One region of the Clostridium sp. DJ247 genome, then DNA from elsewhere that is predicted to be linked to it. Evidence: riboswitches for the same ligand, from Rfam matches in the RefSeq annotation. Region 1 holds a riboswitch; each other region holds the start of a gene.

Region 1 (6,926 bases):
TTAGCTAAGAATAGAACTACTATTGTCATTGCACATAGATTGAGTACTATAAAAAATGCTGATAAAATACTTGTTTTAACAAGTGATGGCATAGAAGAATCAGGTACTCACGAAGAACTTATAAACCAAAAGGGTGTATATGCTTCTCTATATAATTTACAATTTGAACAGGTTTCATAGAAATTTACAAATAGACATAGATTTAATTCTGTGTCTATTTATATTATAAAGTGAAACTTTACTCAGATGGGGTTTCGGACAAATTTGAGTATTCTAAGTATCAATTGAATCAGTACAGCGTATAGCAGACGCTAACCCACCACGTGTAGAGGTTGAAGTTGTATATTTTTTGTTTTATTTTGAACTAGAATATTTTAATAAAACTCTACAAGTAAGTAACATCACTACTTGTAGAGTTTTAGTTTTACTTTGATTAATCAAATAAATGCTTTTCTATAGAATCTAAAACTTTCTTTTTCTCTAGCCTTATTTATATACGTTCTATTTTTAACTCAGATACTTACTTTCCATATCTTTTAACTGAGAAGAAACAAGGATTAAGTCCTTATTATACTACTTTTTTAATCTCATATAAGCAAGTTATTTACTATATTTTTTAAATAAATCGTCAAGGGCCTCCCTTAGAAGAAACGCTTCAGTCCTATCCGTTGATTTAGAAAGCTTAGAAAGTCTGTCAAGTTGAGTCTTAGTAAAATAATTTGATTTTAAAACCATGCTTTCTGCTTCAGAGAGGCAGATTCTATTTTTACCTAATTCCTTTGCTCTAAACAAAGCACTATCTGCTACTCTAAAAAGTTCAACTACATTCTTAGCATCTCTAGGATAACTTGCCACTCCGAAGCTTAAAGTAAAGTAAATATTCTCAGTTTTATCGTCATAATTTAAGCTAAATGTGTTATCTGATAAATATCTTCTTATCTCCTCCAACTCCATAAAACTTCTTTCAGCACCTTTTTTCACAAGTAGTATAGTAAATTCATCACCATTTCTACTAATAAGGTCTGTAGAAGATAAGTTATTGTTTAAAATTGAAATAAATTTTTTTATTACTTCGTCACCGATAGGATTGCCATATAAATTATTTAAATTTTTAAAATCATCAATATCAGCTACTACTACACTAAAGGGACCTTCATTCTTAAGTATTAATTCTTCAATTTTAGATATTATTTCTTCCTTTGAAGCAAGTGTCATATCCATTCCATAAGCAACCTCCAATATATAATTGTTAACTTTATGATTTTTACTTACAATTATTCACCATTACTGATAGTGATTCAGTTATCCAAGCAGCTTTATACTCGTTAGTGAGAACAATAAGATAATCTCCAGGGTAAATTAAAGTATTATCTTTTGGGATTATTTCCTTTCCCCCTCGTTTAACACCAACTAATAAGCAGTCATCAGGCCATTCAACTTCCTTTATTTTCTTGCCATCCAGCATTGATCCCATACATCCAGCAATTTCTAATATAGCTTTTGTTCTATTGTATTTAATAACTTTATTACTATGTATTGCGATTTAAAAATCTATCAAGTAAAGATTCATAAATAGGTTTGGAATTATAAAATTGAAAATTCTGCTAAATCCTAAGCCTACCGAAGCACCTAATTAAACTGAAGGACCTTCTCTTCTAAGAGAAAGTCCTGATCCAATAGACAATACTCCGTCAATAAATTTACCAAGAATAACCTTTAACCAGTCCATATCAATTTTTCTTAGCAGAACTCCTTTCACTTGGGGAATTCCACTACCACTAATCATAGGCTCCTTTTTAACTAGTAGCCCTATTATGTAACCTATAATTATTAGAGCTGCAACCCAAAAAGGAAGAAGCCAATACTTTTGAGACAATATCATATAAAGTTTGTTAATTATGTTTAAAGAATCTTCTAGCAAATATCGATATAATACGACAATAAATCCTGTAAATACACCTACAATAATTCCTTCAATTATAAGCTTAAATTTAAAATTATTCCAGTGAAATAAAGTATTATAAGTAGTATTATACTCATTTGCTTCCGTTAATTTACCCCTATTCTAAAGTACAAGATAAAGTGAAACTTAATTCAGGTGGGGTTTTTGACCCCATCTGAATTATAGTTGAACCAATCCAACGCATATCAGCTCTTAACTCACCGCTTGTAGAAGTGAGAGTCTTAGGGATGATAGTCGAATGGATAAAATTTTTATAAAATTTTATAACACAACTAGTTGTAGAGCTAAGGAAAAATTACGCAAGATAACTGCATTAAACTCCTAGATTCCAATTTATAATATTAACACCTACATATATATGTGTCAATATATATCGATATATATATATTGACACATATATATTAAAGTGATATGGTTATATATACAGAGCGATAAGTATAAAGAACTTACTAATTCTCAAATAAAGATTTAAGTATTAATGAAAAATGACAACTAATTTTTATCTGAATTTTATTTATGGTGCACCATATTAAAATTATGGAAAAACATGTAGTTATTAAAAAAATAAAATACTAGTAGCGCTGAATCAATTGAGCGGGAGAACCAATTTTTGGGGTGAATCTTGTTATCATAACAAGTAGGGTTAGTTTCTTCGACCCGAATCCGTCAGCTAATCTCGTAAGCGTTGAAGAGAAGTTTTTTTGGTATACTCATATTATACTTTTTTTGGTATACCTATAAATAATCAGGCTTTATAAGCTGCAGAGACTTCTCTGCAGCTTATTATTTTGGGAATAATTAAGGAGGATTTTTTATGATAAGAGTATGTTTAATTGGTATTGGTAAGACAGGAAGAGAAATTGCAAAAACATTGCTAGAGCATAAGGATATAAAACTTGTGTCAGCTATGTGTAGTCCTGATAGTACTAAAAAAGGAAAAGATTTAGGTGAAGTTATTGGAATTCAGGAAATTGGAATTAAAATAGAGAGCACCGATAAATTAGAAGAAACGTTATTAAAGTCTAAGCCAAATGTAGTCATTGATTTTTCTAAACCTGAGGCTACTTTGAAAAATGCAGAGATAGTATCAAAGATGAAAGTTAACATGGTGATTGGTACTACAGGTTTTTCAGAAGTAGATTTAAAGAAAATAGAAATTTTAGCTCGAAATAATCATAATGGAATAGTATATGCGCCCAATATAACACTTGGAGTCAATGTACTCATGATTCTAACAAATTTAGCATCTATTTTATTGAATAATTATGATTTTCACATTTCGGAAATCCATCATAAAAACAAGAAAGATAGCCCATCTGGTACAGCATTAAAGATAGCTAAGGAAATAGAGAAAGGTTTATTATACTCAGGTAAAGACATTGATGAAGCAGATATACCTATAAATGCAGTGCGTGCTGGTGGTGTAGTTGGAAAACATGAGGTGTTAATTGCTGGTGAGAATGATAGAATTACAATTTCTCATGAGTCCTTTTCAAGAAAAGTTTTTGCTTTGGGTGCAATTCACGCAGTAAACTTTGTGCAAAACAAAATTGGCTTTTATGAGATGAGTGATGTGCTAGGTTTATCAAAAGTTATAGCAGATTTATATCTATCAAAAGAGACGAATGCAATATAAATAGTTTGATATATTATTGTTAACTTTTAAAAGGAGTGTTTAAGTTGAAAAGAAACTATAAAGATATACCATTATGGAAAGAGGTAACAGAAAAACAGTGGAATAGCTGGGAATGGCAAATTGCTAATAGAATTACTACCCTTGAAGAATTAAAACAAGTAGTTAACCTTACTGAAGAAGAAAAAGAGGGAGTAAAGGCTAGTCTTAAAAAGCTAAAAATGGCTATAACACCTTATTATGCAACGCTAATTGATGTGGATAACTATAAATGTCCTATTAGAAGACAAGCAATTCCAACTACTCATGAGGTAAAAGTTTCTAAATATGATAGCAGTGATCCACTGCATGAAACTTTAGATTCGCCTGTCCCCGGATTAACCCACAGATATCCAGATAGGGTTCTGCTTCTAGTTACTGAACAATGTTCTATGTATTGCAGACATTGCACAAGAAGACGTTTTGCAGGACAAGAAGATGTTTCTTTATCAAATAATGATATCTTGAGGGCTATTGAGTATATAAAATGCCATAAAGAAGTTCGAGATGTATTGTTATCAGGTGGTGATGCACTGTGTATATCGGATGAAAAACTTGAATTTATATTAGAAAATCTAAGAAATATAAAACATGTGGAGGTTATAAGAATTGGAACTAGAGTGCCAGTTGTTATGCCACAAAGAATAACTGATAATCTATGCAATATCATAAAGAAGTATCATCCAGTTTGGATTAATACACATTTCAATCATCCAAGTGAAATAACCGAAGAATCAATATTAGCATGTAAAATGCTTGCAGATTCAGGGGTTCCTTTGGGAAATCAGTCTGTACTGTTAAGGAATATTAATGACTGTCCTTATATCATGAAAAGTCTCATGCATGAGTTAGTAAAAAATAGAGTAAGACCCTACTATATATATCAATGCGATTTATCTGAAGGAATTGAGCATTTTAGAACAACAGTTTCAACAGGTGTAGAAATTATTGAGCTTTTACGTGGGCATACTTCTGGATTTGCGGTACCTACATTTGTAGTTGATGCTCCTGGAGGTGGTGGAAAAATACCTATAAACCCTCAATATTTAGTATCACAATCACCAGAAAAATTAATATTGAGAAACTACGAAGGAATATTATGCACTTATACTGAACCATCTGACAAAACACATGAATGTAAAAGTTGTGGAATATGCAACAAGTTTAAGAAGGATGAGTATAAAGGTCTAGAAAAACTCCTTAGAGATGAGTGGGTCTGCCTAACACCAAGAAGTAATGTTAGAATAAAAAGGAGAGAACAGTATGAGAAATGTAGATAGCTGTAAATTAAATAATAATTCTTATATTAAAATAGATTTAGCTAAAATATATGTGGACTATACTAATAGCCGTGTGAAGATAATTGATTTTAAAGATATTTCAGTACAAAATCTAAAGAGAATAATTCACTTTGCATCGAAGAATCATTTAGGCAAGGTTATTTGTAACTGTGATATCAATTCATTTAGAAATTTTGTTGATGCAAAGTTTCAATTAGAAGGTAAAATAGATGGTTATTTTAAAGGGCAGGATGCATTTTGTATGTCTTACTTTATTAGCAGTAATAGAAAGCTTAGGAAAAATTCATCTAAGGAAAATTTATATTTAAGTCAATCTCTAGAGAAAAATGATACTTTTTCATATAATGATGACTCTAAGTATTGTATAAGAAATGCACAAGAAAGTGATGTAAAGCAAATGGCTGAACTATTCTCTAATATTTTTTTCACATACCCTTCTCCAGTTTATGATGAGGAATATATAAGACAAACTATGAAGGAAAAAGTTTTATATAAGGTTGCTATTGATAACGGGAAGGTAATTAGTGTGGCCTCAGCAGATATGGACAAAGATAACTTAAATGCAGAAATAACTGATTGTGCTACCTATCCAAAGTATAGAGGAAAAGGCATACTATCAAATGTTATCTATTCTCTAGAATCAGATTTAAAAGATAGAGGATTCATTACTCTGTATAGTCTTTCAAGGGCAATAAATTCAAGTATTAATTTTGTGTTGAGCAAACATGGTTATAAATTCAGAGGAACACTGATAAATAATTGTAATATATGTGGTGGTTTTGAAGACATGAATATTTGGGTAAAAAAGATCCTAATTTAGTTACACCAGTGGTATATAGATCGTAAACTTTAAAACTGAACTTGTCTAATTTGTATAGAAATAAGGCAATGATATTAAATGTATCATTGCCTTATGTTATAATTATTATTCAGAAGAAGTGATTATGTGAGTAATTTAATGGTTAGAAGTCAATGGATAAAAAGTTATGTATAAGCATATATTATATAAAACACGTAGAAGTATGGGGGAATATTATTGAAAAAAGAGTTATCAATATCAATAATTCTATTTTTATGTTTAATGATTGGATTTATATTTAGTGTAAAAATAACTGAGGAAAGAAATGACACATACATAAAGCACAAATATGTATATTCTGCTGAGGAAAATAAAAAACAAATCAATTACATAGCTCCACCAACAGAAAAGGCAATAGAATATCAGCATAAGAAGGTAGCTTTATGGATTACAAATTTAGTTTTAAGTATTGGTATACCTGCAATATTTTTATTTTCAAGATTTTCTGCAAATATAAGAAATTGGGCACAAAGAAGGAGCAAGAGAGCATTTATTACAATTATATTATATTTTATTGTTTATAGCACAATTACTACAATAATAAGCTTACCTATTGATTATTATAGCAGTTTTGTTTTAAAGCATGCTTATGGACTTTCAAATCAAACTTTTCTTAAATGGTTTGAAGATATTTTAAAAAATTTCATACTATACACAGCAGCAGCTTCAATTTTTATTTTCTTATTATATACATTAATTAAGATATCTCCACGTAGATGGTGGCTTTATCTTGGACTAATGTTAATACCTATAATATTTTTTCTAACCTTTGTTTCTCCTGTGTATATTGATCCAATATTTAATAAATATGAAAGATTACAGGATAAAAATCTAGAAACTATGATATATAAACAGATAGATAAGACTAATATAAAAAACTGCCAAGTATTTCAGGTTAACAAAAGTGTTGATACAAAAGAAATGAATGCCTATATGACAGGTGTATTGAACACAAAACGAATTGTACTTTGGGATAATACTATAAAAAATCTTACCTATGGAGAAGTTTTAGGTATTGTTGCTCATGAAATGGGTCATTACATAATGGGGCATGTGTGGAAGGCTATTATAATTGCTGGTGTAGGTAGTATATTAGTATTCTATTTTATAAATAAAAGTGCTTTATGGATG
Region 2 (4,522 bases), on a different contig from region 1:
AAAGGAGGGGAGAGATCATTATGTATCAACTGTTGTAAATGCATATGTTAAGTAAGAACTAAGGATATAATTTAATAGTTACTAATTAAATATTTGTAGATGTGCTGGTTAAATAAAAGGAGGAATTAATATGGATAACAAATCAAAAATAATAAAGGTTAAGAAAAATAATCATGGGGACATTACTGACATAATGCTAGAAAATGGCAATGTTTATTCTATTGATGAAGCTATTATGATGGCTAAGGATCATTTGATAGAAGGAGTAAATGTAGGAACAGCGAGAAATGGAAGACAGTATTTAAGAAGTAATCCTAATGACGTGGAAAGTGACAACTTAGATGATATACCAACATTTTGAAGCATATGGGTTATATTTCAATCTCTAGTTTTTCATAACTGAAAGTGCTATTTGTGTTTAAATAAATAATAAGTTACAAACTATTCGCATATGTAAGAATAAGAGTGTTAACTTAAAAACAGAGAAGCAGGAGATTGTATTATAATATGAGAGAAAAAAATTACTTAAAGAATATATATGATATCTATGATATCAATGAAAATACAAGGAATTATATAATTGATATTAGTGTAGAAAAATATCTAAATATCTTCAACAACTTAGATAATGCTCCTTTGAAGATAAGAGATATAGATAAAAACATACAGCTATATTTAGAGGATTGTTCTTCTGATATTCCTATTGAATATGGTATAGACATAAATTTTTTTATAACAGAAGAGAATAGAGATGAAAAAAAAGAAAAATTAGTAGTTTCAGCATTAGAAAGTTATTATTTACTTAAGCTTAGGCTAAAAAAGCTTTCCTTAAAGGATTCCTACATAAATGCCCTTAATTATATACTAATATCCTTTTTACTTCTTCTTATAGGTTTTTCATTAGAAAGTAAATTAAATAGAGATATTTTTTGCAATACAATGTTAGAAGGAGTAAACATAGGTGGTTGGATTTTTTTGTGGGAGGCTATATCGCTGATATTTTTTAAATTAAAGGATACTAATTATGAAATTGATAAGATAAATCGCTTTCTAAGAGCAAGTATTAGTTTTACATACAAATGGAGATGAAGTGACAAAATAAGACCAGTAATTACTGGCCTTATTTGTGAATTAACATATATTTACGCCATTTCTGCTGCTGATGGTATTATGGATACAAATTTAATTGAATAAATATCACATAAGGTACGTATATTAGACCCTGTTTCTCTCAATATAATGTAACTAATTCCAACAGTTTCTAATATACCGGAACGATCTTGTAGGGTATCAGTACCAACTAAGAAAGTTACACGTAATAGCCTACCTATTTGTCGTCTTAGATATCCTTGAGTATATCCTATATCCAAAACTGTAGGAGAATCAGGCTCTACGTCAAAGTCACCAGGTGTAGGTGCTGGTCCAATTGTTGGGGCAGTGACTGGTGCTGCACCTGGAGTTGGCATTGTACCTGGAGTTGGCATCATGCTTGGTGTAGGTGTAGGTCCAGGAAATACACTAGGAATAGGTGCTGATCTGTAATAAGGGTTACCACAGTTTAAGTAACATTGAGGAAACATAGAATGACCTCCATAAATTAATTGTTATTATTTAAGTGAGTAATAAACTAAGTTTCAAAATAGCCAGCAGTAGGATTATAAAAACAGTGGTTAGCAATCTTTACTTGAAAACTACCATTGCCATTATATGGGAAAGTATAAGGACAAGGAGCATATGGATTAAAATACCATAGTGAATATCCTATTGTAAATAATCTGCTGCCTGCTATTGCCCAATCTGCTATTCTATAGTGTATGGCTTCTGGAGGATTAGCCCAAATAGTCTGAGGATTAGGTACTCCCCCTAAAACCGGTCTCATACAGTCAAATTGACCTTTCTGATAGATTACCTTTCTAACGTCGCCCTGGCATATTCTGCGGTATTCACCAGACGGAACTCTTACTCTGTTCATAACAGTAGTGGCAACTGCCTTCATTCCATTCTCGCCCTCTCCGCCAGCTTCACATTTGATTATCCTTGCCAGCAGCTCTCTATCTGACATTGGCATAATGTATCACCTCATAAAATATTCGCATGATATTAGTTTATTTAGCAGTTGAGCAAAATGTGCAGGTTTATAAATATGTTTATAATAACACTTTTCAAAATTGTTGTTACATATATATACTATGAAGGTGGAGTAAAAAAAGTTACTATAAATTATAAAAAATAAAGACTGCCATAATACAGGCAATCTTTTAATGTGTTTTAATAATATGAGAAAACCATTCTGTCTGCTCTTAAAGCTACAGTTTTCGCCCAAAGCCATTTGTTAGTTGTGCTGTCATCGAAGTAATATAAAGCTCCATTAGTTGGATCAGCACCAGTAAGAGCTTCTCTAGCAGCCTTTATAGATTCAGCAGATGCAGGTTTATTAATAAAACCATTTAGTACTGGTGTAAATTGATAATAACCAGCATCTTTTTGATATATTACATCACTTATTGTTTTAGGGAAACGAGAGTCTTGAACTCTGTTCACTACTACTGCTCCTACAGCTACCTTTGCGTTATAAGGCTGTCCTTCTGCCTCCGCAGTTATTAGTCTTGCTAATAAATCCACGTCACTAGCTGTATAAGAAATAACACCACTAGATGCTTGTGGTTTGCTAACTAAACTATTTGAAGCAGGTATGTTTAAAGATTGGCCAGGATAAATAAGATTGTCCCACTCGTTATTAGCGTGTCTTAGTGAAAGAAGTGATACTCCATATTTTCTAGACACTAAGTAGAGGGAATCATTAGTCTGTACAGTATATGTCCTGCTTGGAACACTTAACTTTTGGCCAGGATATATATAGCTGTTTAAAAGATTGTTATTCTGCATCAGTATGCTGGTTGTTGTATTGAAAAGCTTACCTATATTGTAAAGTGAATCACCGGACTGAACAGTATAACCTGCAGCATGTACAGAGCTAGCTGATAGTATTGACAACGTTATCGTGAGTAGCATTGATTTTAATGTTTTTGATTTTAACATATAGTTATCCTCCTCTTTTGCCTCCGAGGTTAGTTGACGGGTTCGGGTTGAGGCACCCTACTTCAATATAAAGATTCACCCCTATTATAGATCCCCCGTACTCCATAAGGAGATTCGGCTTATTTGCTTCTTTGCAACTGTTATTGTAACAAAAGTTCCAGGTTGGTTCTATGGTGAATTGTTGGAAACGAAGGAATATATATTATAAAAAGTATAAAAAATACTGTGTTGGGCCATTGTCCACACAGTATTACTATAGATACCCACAACTTAAATTTAACTTATACGTAGGTACATATTACCAATGTTGAAGTCACATTTAAATATTTTTTTATTAGTCTTAGCGAAAATTTGAGAAAAACCTTAGAACTTTAGATATGTTTGAGGTACGAGTTTATCAAAGTTCTTAGGCTTTTCTCAAATTTGAGCTTTAGACTAATTAAAAATATTTAACGTGACGAAACATGGTAATATATACCGTAGTATAAGTTAAATTTCGGGCATGGGTATCTATATCCTAATGTTCTATGTTAATCCATGATTCTAGGTCTAGTTGGATCACATGCAGGTGGAGTGACTTCTGACACTCTAGAAAGTTTTATTTGATAATAACATTCCTCTCTATACATATGATCAGTCATTAAAGGTTTAAGATAACCTAATACCTTTTTATCTAAGATTGACTTCTCTAAATCTCCTAAAAATTCTTTAAAGACATCAATTTCAGAATCAGCATCTGTATTAAGCTTATGAATAGCTGGAAAATCCATTAGTCCAGTTCTTGTATAGCCTTTTTCTTCAATAGACTTTAAATAAAGGTTATCGAACTCTTTAGTAAATCTTCTGCTTACCTTAATCAAAGACTTTTCAGACATATCAAGAGAACTAGAAATAGCAGAGGCATGTCCTGAAGCATCAGGCAGCCATAACAGGTGATAATGCAGGGAATTGGCTACTGCTACTTGGCTATGTGCAATACAATTTAGAACAAGAATATATTCCTCAAGTTCATTAACCATATGATTCAGAAATGTTGGGGGCATATTAATTTTTACTTTTCCAGCTATTAATTCATATAAGATGCTTAATTTAAAACCACGAATTTGCTGAGCTGCACCATAAGCAAGTTTATTCAACTGTAATAATCCATCACCAGCTAAGTCCATTCTAGCATTCTCTAGTAAGTTATCAAATAAGGTTTTGAAATAATTAACACGCTGTATTTTTTCAATCTCTTCCGGTGACAAAGCGTCCAAAATAAAACGGCTATGATCACCTAATATCTGCAGCCAAAAACGATGTTCAAATAAGGTTTCTTTCTTTAAATCTAAAGTTTTCAATGGGTACCTCCTAAAAGCATAAATACCTTATATTTTATGCTTCAATTTTAACCCTATTACAAGATTTTTAGCTGAAAATTTAACTTATACTCCGAGAGGTGTTGTCAAATTTCAGCATGTTAAAAACTTTTAATCAGTCTAAA
Region 3 (6,926 bases), on a different contig from region 1:
TCATAGTATTTTGTGTTTTTTCAATTATATTTATTATCTCAACTAAAATATTGTCTACCTTATGAGTTGAATCTGAGGATTGTTCAGCAAGTTTTCTTATTTCATCTGCTACCACTGCAAAACCACGTCCAGACTCTCCTGCTCTTGCAGCTTCTATAGCAGCATTTAATGCAAGTAAATTAGTCTGTTCTGCAATTCCATTAATTGTCTCTATTATGCTGCCTATTGAATTGGATTTTTCTGATAACTTATTTATTTCTTTAAATACATCTTCTGTAGCTTTTGTATTTTCACCAAATTTATTTGAAAGCTCTTCAATTGATGTCATTCCTAAATCATCATTTTGTTTTAAGTTATTCATACTTTCAACTGTTTTGTTAACTTTATTTTCTGCACTTATAATCTTTTCAGCTAATTCATTAAATATATCTAAGCTTCCTGTTGCTTCCTCTGTTTGAATGATTGAACCAGCAGCAATTTCCTGTGAAGATCTTGCAATTTGATGTGAGATTTCACTAAATTGATCTAATGATTTATAAATATTACCAGATGTACTTTTTAGTGTATTAAATACTTGTCTTACATTTTCCATTATTTTTTCTTGGTAATTAAATAACTGAGATGTTTCTTTTTCTTTTAATTCAACATTTTCAAATAATTTATAAGTTCTACTTGCTATGATAGTAGCTATCGTAGCTGCTAACATGAATTCAAACATAATAAATATCCATATTGGTATATCATCCATTAGTAAAAATTGTTTTGTGTATATTATTGCAAATACTAAATTAAAGGCTATCGTTATAACTGCATTTGCAATTACAACAGTTTTATCATAGTAAGCAATAGATAATATTAGTACAACAAAATAAGCTTGGGTCATTGCACTATAAAGTCCATCACCTGCGTATGCTATAGTTATTGCTCCTGCTATAGGCATAAATGATACATAAAAATATTTTGCATATTCTTTAAGTATTTTTTCGAATATCTTTACAAGCACACCACCTATTGCCATTAAGAAGACTATGGCATCTCTTGAGTTTCCACCTTCAAAAAATCTTACCCAAATAAATCCTAAAAGGGGTATTATAATATTTGCCCAAAACATAACAAAGTTCATTTGTTTTTCTTCACCTTTTAATACATCTAATTTCATAATAATCCTCCTTATATTTAATGTATCTAATGTATCTAATATATCCATATATAAAATTTATGTGAATTTTATATATACGTAGAATATAGTTACCATCCTTATTTTCATATTACATTTTATAGTATTCTACAAAATATTTTGAAATTCCTCTATAAATTGCATTATTATTTTGTTAACTTATATTAATTAATGTTAACATTTTATGTGTTTAATTTACAATTTCCCTTAATTTCCTTTGTTTTCCCCCCTATTAAAAGTATATTGGTTCGAATATTTTTCAATTATATCTGCAACATACCTTCTATTTTTTAATAATATTAAAATAGGTAAAACCTCCAGTGTTATAATAGTTGTCGTAGGAAGTAAAAAAATAAACGCTAAAAAATTACATTTTATGTACATATTAAAACATATACATAAAATGTAATTTTTAAATACTTGCTAGAATGCTTAATATAATGGTTTGTAATCTTTCATTATACTCTCAGCCGTTTTCAACCCATCTACAGCTGCTGATACTATACCACCAGCAAAGCCTGCTCCTTCACCAGCAGGATATAAGCCCTCTACACTAATACTTTGAAGCTTTTCATTTCTAGTTATTCTAACTGGAGCAGATGTTCTTGTCTCTATTCCAGTTAGAACGGTATCCTTTGCTGCAAATCCTTTTATTTTGTTATCAAAATTAATTAAGCCTTCTTTTATGGATTCAGTAATATAACTAGGCAAACACTGTCTTAAGTCTCTAAATTCATAACCCGGTGTATAACTTGGTTTTATGTTACCCAATTTAGAAGATACTCTGTCTTCTAGGAAATCACCAACTAATTGAATTGGTGCCTTATACCCTTCTCCTCCTAGCAAATACGCTAGCCTCTCGTAATGCCTTTGGAATTCCATACCTTTAAGTGGTGAGTTTCCTTCAAAATCTCCTTCTCCTACAGTTACTACTATAGCAGCATTAGCGTTATCTTTATCTCTGCTAAAATAGCTCATACCATTGGTTACAACTCTACCTTCTTCTGAAGCTGCCGCTACAACTTCCCCTCCTGGACACATACAGAAACTATATACAGCCCTTCCAGTGCTTTTGGTTGTATGTGTAAGCCTATAATCTGCTGCCTTAAGTCTTGGGTGCTCTGCATATTTTCCATATTGATTAAAATTAATCATCTTCTGAGAATGTTCAGCTCTTACACCTATAGCAAAAGCTTTAGGTTCCATAAATATATCTCTTTTGTATAACATCTCGTAGGTATCTCTTGAACTGTGCCCTATTGCTAGTATTAATGCTTCACAAGGGATTTCTTCTCCATTTACTATAATTCCTTTTAGCCTTTTATCCTTAACTACTATATCCTCCAGTCTAGAATTAAATCTTATCTCTCCTCCAAGCTCTATTATCTTTTCTCTTATATTTTTTACTACTTCTTTTAGTATGTCTGTTCCTACATGAGGCTTCCCGCTATACACAATTTCCTCAGGTGCTCCACTTTTTACAAGCTCATCTAGTACATAATCACATCTAATATCTTTTATTCTGGTTGTAAGTTTCCCATCAGAAAAGGTTCCAGCTCCACCTTCCCCAAATTGTACATTGGATTCAACATTTAGCTCTCCTGTATTCCAGAATTTATTTATTGTATTAGTTCTATCCTCAACTTTTTCTCCTCTTTCAACAATAAGTGGCTTATATCCTCGCTGAGCCATTAAAAGGCCTGCAAACATACCTGCAGGACCCATACCAATTATTACTGGTCTGAACTCCATCTTCTTAGTTCCAAATTTAAATTCCTCTTTAAGCTTTTCTTCTTCCAATCTTACATCTTTATCTTTTACTTTCTGAATAAGCTTTAATTCATTTTCGCATTCTATTTCCACCGTATAGTTATACTTTATACTATCTTTTTTCCTTGCATCTACAGATTCTTTTAATATCTTAAACTTTTTTATATTTTCTACTGGTAACCTTAGTTTTTTACCAACCTTTCTTTTTAAGTCTTCTACATTTTCTTCTATATCTATTACAACATTACTTATTCTAATTGACATTTTTATCCTCCAATAACTTTTTTGCTTATAGTTACTTTAATATTTGTAGGATCTTGTGCAACCTTTGTTACCCCGTCAGGAAGGTTAACAGTTACATTTACAGTATGATCACCTTCGTTTAACGATGATAAATCAACAAAACAAGTTATATCTTCTTGTTTAAGATTATTTATAACCTCTTCTGTTCCAGCAACAGTTATGTTAACTTTACTATTACTTAGACTTACATTATAGTTATCCCCAAGATTCTTTGTCTGTATATCTAGATTAAATTGTTTTTGAGTACCTTTATCAAAATTAATTTTAACTTTAATTATACTGTTATTATTTACAAGAATTACACCTTTAGGAACTATAATTTTAGACTCTACTGTATCTTTATCTACTAGCTTATTTAAATCTATAGGCTCTGTATCTAAACTTGCTATACCAGATATTACATCATCATCTCCAGCAATATCCACATATGCTATAGTAGGAACTATAGCTTTTATTTTTCCACCATTATTTAGAGTTCCCTTTGTTTTTACATTAATTGGCACGCTTTTCGTCTTTTTAATAGGTATTATCACCTCTACAGAATTTGGAACTATATTCACACCCTTTATGATATTCCCAGACTTATCCTCCGCATTAGGAATTAGCATACCGTTTATATCCTTAGACAATCCTGTTATGTCACATTTTACTATAACATCATTTACTGCAGATACTATATCTGCTGGTCCATTTACTTGAACTTCTGTAGTCTTTATAACTGGCTGAAGAGCAAAAAAACCTTGCTTAATCTTTCCATCTAAAGTTACCTTTACTGGAACCACCTTTTGTTTTAAATCTTCCAAAATTATGCTGACCCATAAGTTATCCGTATTTACAATTCTTATATTATTGGGACTCTTTTTAATTTCTACTGGTATTTTATTTTCACCTTTTCTAACTACATAAGCATTTAAATCTGATTGCAGTTGAAAATCTTCTGCTTTTATAGAGTATATATCTAAAGCGTTTCCTCTTATAGTAATACTTACATTTAATGCCTCAATACCTACTGGAACTAGTTTAGCTTGAGTCAGTACATCCTTATTTATAACCTGAACTGGTACAGTTATTTTCCGCTCTCTTATTGGATTCTCCACATTAAAGATATACAGCCATAAAACGAAGGAAGCTATTACACAACAAATTTTGATAATTAATTGTCGGTTTTTAGCCTTTTCTTCCACTCCATCACCCGCTCTCTAAAGGTTAGCTTTTTATGTTGTCTTCTTTTAATTATTCTAATTAAAATATCTTTTAGTCTATCCTTATTATAATTTCTTGTTAAAACTCCATTCACTGCAAGGGATACAATACCTGTTTCTTCTGACACAACTATTATTAATGCATCAGAATTTTCTGAGATACCTATAGCAGCTCTGTGTCTAGTACCAAGCTTTTTATTTAATTCTGTGTTATTAGTCAGAGGTAAAAAACAGCCTGCAGATATTATCCTATCATTTCTTATTACTGCAGCTCCATCATGTAGTGGAGTATTTACTACAAATATATTTTCTAACAATTCTGTGGAAACTAAAGCATCTAGTTTTGTGCCTGTGTTGATTATATCTCCAAGTCCAGTTAACTGTTCTACTATTATTAAAGCACCAGTTCTACTTTTTGATAGATTTTCAATAGAACTGACAATTTCAGTTACCACTCTTTCCATAGTTTCCTCATCTTCTAATATATGTTTATCACTAAATGCACTTCTTCCTAAATGTTCTAATACTCTACGAATTTCCGGTTGAAATATTATAATGAAAGACAGTACACCTATTGTTATCGTTTTTGTTAATATCCAATTAAGCATAGTTAAATTTAAAAAACTACTTACAGGAATAAGTAAAATAATAAGTATTATTCCCTTTAAAAGCTGTTCAGCTCTTGTTTCCTTTATCAACATGTAACTTTTGTAAAAAATATAAGATACCGCTAGTATATCCATTACAGAAGATATACTAATATTTTTTATAGAGTTAACTACTATGTCCAGTATTTCCACCCACTTCACCACCCTGAAAAATAATATCTATTTACAATTATACACTATTTAATATTGTTTATATCAAATGAAAATTTGATTTTATAAATTATTAAAAAATTTTTTATGTTTTGTATTATTTTTTCTTTAACGGGTATAATACCATTAGCCTAAGTTTTATTAAACGCGGGGAAACCAAGATTTTGGGGTGAATCGTTTTATACGTAGGTTATGCCTTTACCGAACCCGTCAGCTAACCCCGTAGGTAAAAGGAGAGGATTATATTGAAAAAAATTATTTTCTTTATAGGTTTTTTATTTACATTTTTATTTTTTTCTACAAATAAGGTAAATGCAAAAGACCCTAATACTGTTGACTCAACCTTGTTCAATCAACAAGACCAAATAGTTCAAGTTTTCAACTATTCTGGTCAGAAAATCTATGTTACTCAGGATGATATTCATTTAATGGCTAAAGTAGTTTATGCTGAAAGTAACTGTGAACCTTTTGAAGGTAAAGTAGCAGTAGCTTCAGTAATTCTAAATCGAGTGAGATATCCTGAGTTTCCTAAAACAATAGAAGGCGTAATAAAACAAAAAGGTGCTTTTTCATGTATAAGAAACGGTAACATAAACGTAACTGCTGATGAGAGTAGCTATAAAGCCGTATTTGAAGCTTTGAAAGGAGAAGACCCTACAGAAAAGGCAGTTTTCTTTTATAACCCAAGGATAGCAACATCTCAATGGATGAAAAACATAAATAAGAAAAATATTAAAACCATTGGAAATCATGTATTCTTTGTAGTTAACTAGACATATCCTTTCTTTAGCTAATATATAGCTAAGCACATATATAAATAACCCTATACACTAAAATTGGTGTATAGGGTTATTTATATTAATTCCAAAAGGTTTCAAATCAAAAATTTTACTTATTCATAGGGATATGTTACCAGTTGTGAAGGCACATTTAAATACTTTTTTAATGAGTCTTAGCTCAGATTTGAGAAAAAAACTTAGAACCTAGATATGTTTCAGCGAAGCGAGTTTATCTAGGTTCTTAGCTTTTTCTCAAATCTGAACTTTAGACTCATAAAAAGTATTTATAGTGCCGAATAACTGGTAACATATCCCGGGGGCATACGTAAAGTTTTGGGTTTATAACCGCTACATTATTCCAAAGAGTTTAAATACAGTACTGCATTTAGTGCTGCGGTTTGCCCTTGCCCTGCCGCTTTTAAATACTGATATGGCTTACTCACACAGTCCCCAGCTGCAAAACATCCCCGAATATTTGTATTCATATTTAAATCTACCTGGATATGTTCATCCTCCATTAATAGTCCTGGCACAAGTTGGCTTGGTGCTACACTATCCTTCAATACAAATATTCCATCTGTAATAATTTCACCATTTTTTAAAATTAATTTTTTAACCCTATCTTCTCCGTGTATTTCTGCTGGTTTATCCTTAACTATTTGTATACTAGTTCTTAAGTCATAAGTTCCATTATACATGGGTATATAATAAAGTTTATCAGTTAGCTCGCTTACATAGTTTGCTTCTTCTTCTGCTTCTTTATTATAACCTATAATTGTTACTATTTTTCCTCTATACAGTGGAGCATCACAAGTAGCACAGTATCCTACGCCTTTTCCTAGAAACTCTTCTTCACCTTTAATAGGTTTTGTGTACT

The links. A riboswitch is a leader RNA that binds a small molecule or an ion and turns the genes downstream of it on or off. The one in region 1 is predicted to bind cyclic di-AMP.
Region 2: it holds a riboswitch for cyclic di-AMP, as region 1 does, so the genes downstream of both, HGI79_RS21920 (cell wall hydrolase) here and dapB (4-hydroxy-tetrahydrodipicolinate reductase) in region 1, are expected to answer to the same signal.
Region 3: it holds a riboswitch for cyclic di-AMP, as region 1 does, so the genes downstream of both, HGI79_RS04645 (cell wall hydrolase) here and dapB (4-hydroxy-tetrahydrodipicolinate reductase) in region 1, are expected to answer to the same signal.

Annotation. Positions count from the first base shown of each region.
Region 1 covers NZ_JABAIW010000070.1:2,673-9,598, reverse strand. The annotation lists gene HGI79_RS19950 (ABC transporter ATP-binding protein) at 1-180, shown strand, start outside; gene HGI79_RS19945 (GGDEF domain-containing protein) at 601-1,221, opposite strand; gene HGI79_RS23570 (TrkA C-terminal domain-containing protein) at 1,265-1,474, opposite strand; partial or broken gene HGI79_RS23565 (chloride channel protein) at 1,637-2,026, opposite strand; cyclic di-AMP (ydaO/yuaA leader) riboswitch at 2,533-2,663, shown strand; gene dapB (4-hydroxy-tetrahydrodipicolinate reductase) at 2,778-3,599, shown strand; gene ablA (lysine 2,3-aminomutase) at 3,644-4,915, shown strand; gene ablB (putative beta-lysine N-acetyltransferase) at 4,899-5,756, shown strand; gene HGI79_RS19920 (M48 family metallopeptidase) at 5,973-6,926, shown strand, end outside.
Region 2 covers NZ_JABAIW010000105.1:44-4,565, reverse strand. The annotation lists gene HGI79_RS21945 (hypothetical protein) at 1-55, shown strand, start outside; gene HGI79_RS21940 (DUF3892 domain-containing protein) at 131-361, shown strand; gene HGI79_RS21935 (hypothetical protein) at 508-1,089, shown strand; gene HGI79_RS21930 (hypothetical protein) at 1,143-1,580, opposite strand; gene HGI79_RS21925 (cell wall hydrolase) at 1,628-2,068, opposite strand; gene HGI79_RS21920 (cell wall hydrolase) at 2,269-3,039, opposite strand; cyclic di-AMP (ydaO/yuaA leader) riboswitch at 3,044-3,169, opposite strand; gene HGI79_RS21915 (DUF2935 domain-containing protein) at 3,570-4,379, opposite strand.
Region 3 covers NZ_JABAIW010000007.1:62,669-69,594, forward strand. The annotation lists gene HGI79_RS04625 (methyl-accepting chemotaxis protein) at 1-1,159, opposite strand, end outside; gene HGI79_RS04630 (NAD(P)/FAD-dependent oxidoreductase) at 1,610-3,211, opposite strand; gene HGI79_RS04635 (CdaR family protein) at 3,214-4,347, opposite strand; gene cdaA (diadenylate cyclase CdaA) at 4,404-5,252, opposite strand; cyclic di-AMP (ydaO/yuaA leader) riboswitch at 5,389-5,513, shown strand; gene HGI79_RS04645 (cell wall hydrolase) at 5,516-6,043, shown strand; gene HGI79_RS04650 (NAD(P)/FAD-dependent oxidoreductase) at 6,403-6,926, opposite strand, start outside.